2 regions of the Erwinia sp. AK-PDG3-5 genome follow, and region 2 is predicted to be linked to the other one. Evidence: predicted binding sites of a transcription regulator. Region 2 holds the regulator's gene; the other holds the start of a gene.
What was found. Region 2 encodes CRP, which controls carbon source genes, mostly activating them, when cyclic AMP is high. Its sites were predicted from a motif close to ATGTGANNNNNNTCACAT; they were not measured.
Positions count from the first base shown of each region.

Region 1: a site for CRP is predicted at 1,581-1,598, ahead of AC1UKS_RS19700 (glycine dehydrogenase). Genes of this name have one in related genera too.

Region 1 is NZ_CM165967.1:4,208,478-4,211,891, forward strand. It holds gene AC1UKS_RS19685 (DUF4311 domain-containing protein) at 1-275, opposite strand, end outside; gene AC1UKS_RS19690 (DUF4312 family protein) at 343-639, opposite strand; gene AC1UKS_RS19695 (SFCGS family glycine-rich protein) at 643-1,005, opposite strand; gene AC1UKS_RS19700 (glycine dehydrogenase) at 1,061-1,327, opposite strand; gene cybC (cytochrome b562) at 1,824-2,207, opposite strand; gene pmbA (metalloprotease PmbA) at 2,318-3,414, opposite strand, start outside.
Region 2 is NZ_CM165967.1:446,034-449,447, forward strand. It holds gene AC1UKS_RS01950 (YccS/YhfK family putative transporter) at 1-709, opposite strand, end outside; gene crp (cAMP-activated global transcriptional regulator CRP) at 768-1,400, opposite strand; gene AC1UKS_RS01960 (OsmC family protein) at 1,708-2,118, shown strand; gene AC1UKS_RS01965 (phosphoribulokinase) at 2,158-3,027, opposite strand; gene AC1UKS_RS01970 (YheU family protein) at 3,105-3,323, opposite strand; gene AC1UKS_RS01975 (hydrolase) at 3,325-3,414, opposite strand, start outside.

The DNA.
Region 1 (3,414 bases), 1.0 Mb from region 2:
GCCGCCGCGCCCCAGTGCGGGATGATGCGGTGGTCAACGTCCTGGGTAAAAGAACCGGCTGCAACGGACGATGCCCAGGCGTTAAAGAAGAAGCCCAGGCCAAAGGAGAAGTGAGAAGCAGGATCGCCTTCACAGGAATTCAGTTCACCCAGTGTACGAAATGCCCCCATCCCCTGCGTTGTTGGCGCGTGGAACATGCGCGCCGCTCCGGCGCCAACGCCCACACCGACAAGACCGCCGATAATAAGTGACTTAAAGAGAATAATTAAAAACATCAGTCTTCCTTTCAGGCTTTCGCCAACGTTTTTAAATCAGGTTATTGCTGCCCTTACGGACAGTGCTTTATTGCGAAACGAAGCTGACTTTGTCAGTGTCGATCACCGTTACGTTGACGGTAATATCCAGCTCGACGCTGTAACTCCGCCGTTGTCTTGCCAGAAAGAAGAACAAAAACTTCTCCTGTCTGACACTCTCCCGGGCCTGAACCACCTTCACATCCTCTGGTTCAATCCGCAGCAGAACCTTGTTGGTCGATTTCAGCACGGTGTTCTGAACCCGGCTTAGCGCATCGGCAAAGGCGCGCTCTTTGCTATCGCCTTTGCCGCTGACGTTCACCGTGGTAGTGAATTGTTCCTTCATCGATCAGCTACCGTGCTTCTTGTTCCACGCCTGAACCAGACGCTCGCCCAACTCTTCTTTGTCCATAAAGCCGAAGCCCAGTACGGTGGCACCCTCGTTGATGGCGGTAACGCCTTCGTCGACGGAACGCATACCGTGCTTCGCCTTGTAGCCATATTTGTTCTGTGCGGTGATCGCACCCGCACCGCCGCTGCCGCAGAAGGAGATGCCGAAAGAGGCGCCTTCCGCTTTCATCACGTCGCCCAGCTTCATATCTGCCGCCACGCCAGGCACAACCACGGCTTTACCGCCCGCTTTCTCAACGCCTGCCGCCACTTTCTGGCCTTTACCTAAACGATCGCCGATTACTACGATGACTTGTGACATGGTGAATTCCTCAATGTTGAATTTTTACCAGACCTGGCTGGCAGGCCCTGCGGGGTTAATCGTTTTCTTTCGCCACTTCAAAGTGGACGGAGAGCAGCCAGGCCTCTTCTTTTGGCAAATTGCCAAACAGATCGACCACCTGCTGCGCCAGAGCCATGGATCCCGGGGAGATATCTTCAAACAGCTCCTCTTCCACTTCAGGCAGCGGCTCGCCGGTCAGTGAGCGCAGCGCCATGGCCTTAACATGCGAAGCCAGCATCTGCTGCTGCACAGCGTTAGGGACGATAGCTTTTGCCGCAAAGAGGTCGGCAATCTGCGCCATCACTTTGTCTGCCAGCGCCTGAATAGCGTGATCGTCGTCGGTCGTGCTCACGGATGCCGCTCCATTATTCACTCTCTGCTCCTCATGTTCCGCTCGGACTCTGGCCTGAAACGGGGTTTATTCGCGTTACAAACAAATTAGTCCTCCGGCAGGCAACTGTGTAGACCGACTTTTTCCACTTCGAAGTGGAAATAGCACCGAGCGGTGTGGCTTGTGCCACAGAATCGTTAATTCATGCATAAAAGAGAAAGAAATGAGAGGAAAGTCACAGAATAGGGCTGGTATTCGCTAAGCCAATGCATTGATAGTAATTTTTTGCCGCGAAAAATGCGTAATACAACACCGGGGATATAGGAAAAACTTATCTCAGGGATATTTCAGCATACATTTAGCCGGAAACGGGCGTGCTGCGGGATAATGTCGGCAGGATAAAAGGGCGTATTTTTACGTGGGGGTTCAAAATGCAAAATAAATGGGCTCATGCGAGCCCGGGAAATTAACGAAACTTTTTGTGGTTCTCATTACGGGTGGCGGTGAATTTCTTCGCTTCCGCTTTCGCACCGGCCAGATCGCCGGCGTCGGCCAGTTTCATGCTGCTGTCAATCTGACCAATCAGCATGTCGAGACCCGCGTGGTAATCTTTGATTTCGGCACTGTCCACGGGTTTGCCTTTCAGCTTATCCGGGGTTTGCGTTTTTGCATTTTCCGCCGCACCGCGCATGCTGGTCAGGGCTTTTTTAAACTCACCGACATCGTCGGTTTTACTGACGGTATGTAAACCCGCATTCAGGGTATCCATATCGTCTTCCAGGCTGGCCATCGCCGATACGCTGGAGAACAACAGAGAGGCGGTCATCACGGCTAATAGGGCTCTACGCATTGCTCAATTCCTTCTTGTTATATGAGAAGTAAGACAATTTTTATTGGAAAAGCACGACAAAAAAGGGTGACCAAAAGGCCACCCCATAATAATACGCAAAAATGACGAAATTACTGCCCGGCGATTTTCATTTCTGGCAGCAGCACCGATCCACACTGGATATTGCTGCGCAGCTCAATGTCGCTGCCGACGGTGACCATGTTCATCCACATGTCTTTGAGGTTGCCAGCGATGGTCACTTCGCTGACCGGATACTGAATCTCGCCGTTTTCAACCCAGAAGCCAGCCGCACCGCGAGAATAATCGCCGGTCATGCCGCTAACGCCCTGCCCCATCAGCTCGGTGACCACCAGGCCGGTACCCATTTTCTTCAGCAGCTGATCGAAGCTGTCGCCCTGACCGGCGATGCGCCAGTTATGGATGCCGCCGGCGTGACCGGTGCTTTGCAGCCCCAGTTTGCGCGCCGAGTAGCTGGTTAACAGCCAGGTTTGCAGCACGCCATCTTTGACGATGTCACGCTGCTGGGTGCGCACGCCTTCGCTGTCGAACGGCGTCGAGGCCAGCCCTTTCAGCAGATGCGGCTGTTCCTGAATGGTCAGCCACTCCGGCAGGATCTGCTGGCCCATTGAATCGAGCAGGAAAGTCGATTTACGGTAGACGCTGCCGCCGCTGATGGCCCCCACAAGGTGACCAAACAGGCCGGTGGCCACTTCCGCAGCAAACAGCACCGGTGCTTTCATGGTGGACAGCTTGCGCGGAGAAAGACGGGACAGGGTGCGACGGGCGCACTCTTCACCGACCCATTCCGGGGATTTCAGATCGTCAATCGCCCGGCCAATGGTATAGGCATAATCGCGTTCCATATCGCCATTGGCTTCAGCAATCACGCTGCTGGAGATCGAGTGGCGGCTGGAGGAGTATCCCTGGATCATGCCGTGGCTGTTACCGAACACCTTCATGCCGATATGGCTGTTAAAGCTGCCGCCTTCGGTGTTAGTGATGCGCTTGTCGGCCTTGAGCGCGGCCTGCTCTGCGCGGGCCGCCAGTTCGATCGCCCGATCCGGATCGAGATCGGTCGGATGGAACAGATCGAGATCCGGCGCGTTGAAGGCCAGCAGCTCACGATCCGCCGGACCGGCAAAGGGATCCGCGGTGGTGAATTTGGCGATATCAATGGCCGCCTGCACGGTGCGTTTGATCGCCTCCG
Region 2 (3,414 bases):
CAAGCGCGATTTGAAACGCGCGGGTCAGCCGCTTGTGGTGATTGTTGTTGGTGGCTGACAGCATATGCATCTGCTGATAGCAGGTGGTGATCAGGTCGACCGCTTTTTGCTGGCGCGCCAGCAGCGGAGGCAGGGCTTTCTCCGGATCGGTGAGTTTGGTCAGCAGGGTGTATTTCGCTTCGCAGTAACCCGCCAGCTCGCGATAGAGCAGGCTTAAGGTTTCCCGCAGCGGCTGCTCTTTCCACAGCCAGAACCAGACCCAGTTGAACACGCCGTACCAGATGGTGCCGAGCACGTAGAGCATCGGCGGTTCCCACACCGGCATGCGTCCTGCCAGGCTAAGGGTGAAGATTGCGGCTATCAGCGAGCCGGGCAGCAGGCGACCATGCAGCGGGCTGATTTCGCCGGTGACGCCCAGCAGCATCGCCATCGAAAACAGGATCACGGGCAGGGGAACGTGGTGACCGGCAAGGTACTGGATCAGGAAACTGCTGAAGGCGAACAGGATTCCGCCAACGATCAGGCGTTTGAAAAAGCGCTTATGAGGAGTATCAAGGCCAGCGAGGTTGCAACAGGCAGGGACTAAGGAAAACAGCAACCCTTTTTGCAAGTCGCCCAGCAGCCATCCCATCGCTACCGGTAAACAGAGCACCAGCGTCTGGCGCAATGCGTAGTTGATCTCCGGGTGATAAATCAGTCGACGCCACATCACTCCACACCAAATAAAAAGGCGCAACACCAGGTGTTGCGCCGTGGATCAGAGCCGATTAGCGCGTGCCGTAGACAACGATAGTTTTACCGTGTGCCGAGATCAGGTTCTGATCTTCCAGCATCTTCAAAATGCGTCCCACTGTTTCACGAGAACAGCCAACGATTTGCCCAATTTCCTGGCGGGTGATCTTGATCTGCATCCCATCCGGGTGCGTCATGGCGTCCGGTTGTTTTGCCAGGTTCAGCAAGGTCTGCGCGATGCGACCCGTCACATCGAGGAAAGCTAAATTGCCCACTTTCTCAGAAGTGACCTGCAAGCGATTCGCCATCTGTGCAGACAGGCGCATCAGAATGTCAGGGTTAACCTGGATCAGCTGACGGAATTTTTTGTAGGAGATTTCAGCCACTTCACAGGCTGTCTTCGCGCGTACCCACGCGCTGCGCTCCTGACCTTCTTCAAACAGGCCAAGCTCGCCAATAAAGTCGCCCTGATTGAGGTAAGACAGGATCATCTCTTTGCCTTCTTCATCCTTGATAAGCACCGCTACTGAACCTTTGACGATGTAGTAGAGGGTTTCTGCCTTTTCACCCTGATGAATCAGCGTGCTCTTGGATGGATACTTATGAATATGGCAATGAGACAGGAACCATTCAAGTGTCGGGTCTGTTTGCGGTTTGCCGAGAACCATTCGCTGTTATCCTCTGTTGTAATCGTGCCTAAATACAGGGGCAGAGTTCCCTGCCAGGCGTTGAAATAGTCAAGCGTTTCCCATCAGGAAATTTATTCGGGCCTCTGTTAAAAGCCTGGCTCGTTATGCGATTCGTTTCGTCGTGCCTGTAGAGTACTGACGAAAATATTACAGCTTTGTTTGTAGCACAGCTTTCAACGAGTGTCTTGTGTTGTCTCGCTTCAGCATAGTGCGAAAATTGCCGCATTGCCGTTTTTCTGGCTAAAGCGTAATCTGGCGATAACTGAATGAATTAGAGGAAATTGTTATGCAGGCTCGAGTCAAGTGGGTTGAAGGGTTAACGTTTTTGGGAGAATCCTCATCCGGGCATCAGGTTCTGATGGACGGAAATGCGGGCGATAAAGCCCCGAGCCCGATGGAGATGGTGTTGATGGCCGCGGGCGGATGCAGCGCAATCGACGTGGTTTCCATTCTGCAGAAGGGCCGCCACGACGTAAAGGATTGCGAAGTGAAGCTCAGCTCCGAACGCCGTGAAGAGGCCCCACGCCTGTTCACCCACATCAATCTGCACTTTATCGTCACCGGCGTGGCGTTAGGCGATAAAGCGGTGTCGCGTGCCGTTGATCTCTCCGCTGAGAAATATTGCTCGGTCGCACTGATGCTGGGCAAAGGCGTGGAAATCACCCACAGCTATGAAGTGATTGAGTTACCGGCGTAAGTCATCCCATCGCCGCCTTAAGCCCCGTTCCCGCGGGGCTTACTCTATTTTCTTACCCTGGATCAGACGTTTCACCAGCGGCCCCATAATCAACTCCATCGCCAGTCCCATCTTGCCGCCCGGCACCACCAGCGTATTAATGTGCGAGATAAACGATCCCTGCAGCATCGACAGCAAATACGGGAAGTCGATATCTTCCAGCGCCTGGAAATGGATCACCACAAAGCTTTCATCCAGCGACGGGATACCGCGCGCCGCGAACGGGTTAGAGGTATCTACGGTCGGCACACGCTGGAAGTTAATGTGCGTGCGGGAGAACTGCGGCGTAATAAAGTTGATGTAATCCTCCATGGATCGCACCACCGAATCCATCACCGCTTCGCGTGAGTGGCCGCGTTCGCTGGTATCGCGCACCAGTTTCTGGATCCACTCCAGGTTAACGATCGGCACTACGCCAACCAGCAAATCAACCTGCTGGGAGACATTGTTCTGCGGCGTCACCACGCCGCCATGCAGCCCTTCATAAAACAGCACGTCTGTCGGTTCCGGCAGGGATTGCCACGGCGTAAAGGTTCCCGGAACCTGATTCCAGGGTACCGCTTCATCATAGGTGTGCAGATATTTGCGGGATTTGCCGCTGCCTGAACGACCATATTCCGCGAAGGTCTGTTCGAGCAGGGCGAAGTCATTGGCTTCCGGGCCGAAATAGCTGATATGGCGGCCCATATCGCGCGCCTTACGGATCGCCATATCCATTTCAGGACGGGTATAACGGTGAAAGCTGTCGCCTTCGACTTCGGCGGCATGCAGATTCAGCTGCTGGAAGATTTTTCTGAAGGCCAGGCTGGTGGTGGTGGTTCCCGCCCCGCTGGAGCCGGTGACGGCAATAACCGGATGTTTGGCTGACATGCGCATACCTCCCTGAGAAAAGTCACATCGATCACGCATTGGTACCATGTTTCGCGCACGGGTGTCATCTTTGCCACTTAACCGGTCACGGAACCTCGCGGCATAATATTGACCGTCTCGTGCAGTTCAGACCACACCAGCACCGCTTCGCCGCTGCTTAACTGGCGGCGAACATCCTTCACTTTTTGTTCCAGCGAGCGTTCCTGCTCACCGTAGTCGGTGCCTTCACGCAGGACAAAGGATTCAATCAGGTTATCGAGGGTGTCAGCGTCGAGCTCTTTCCAGGGAATAATCACGTTAGTTGTCCAGCCAGGTTGAAAGCCATTGAGGAATGCGTTGCTCAAGCCACATTTGCGGATTGCGTAAGGTGCCACCGACAAACCCCAC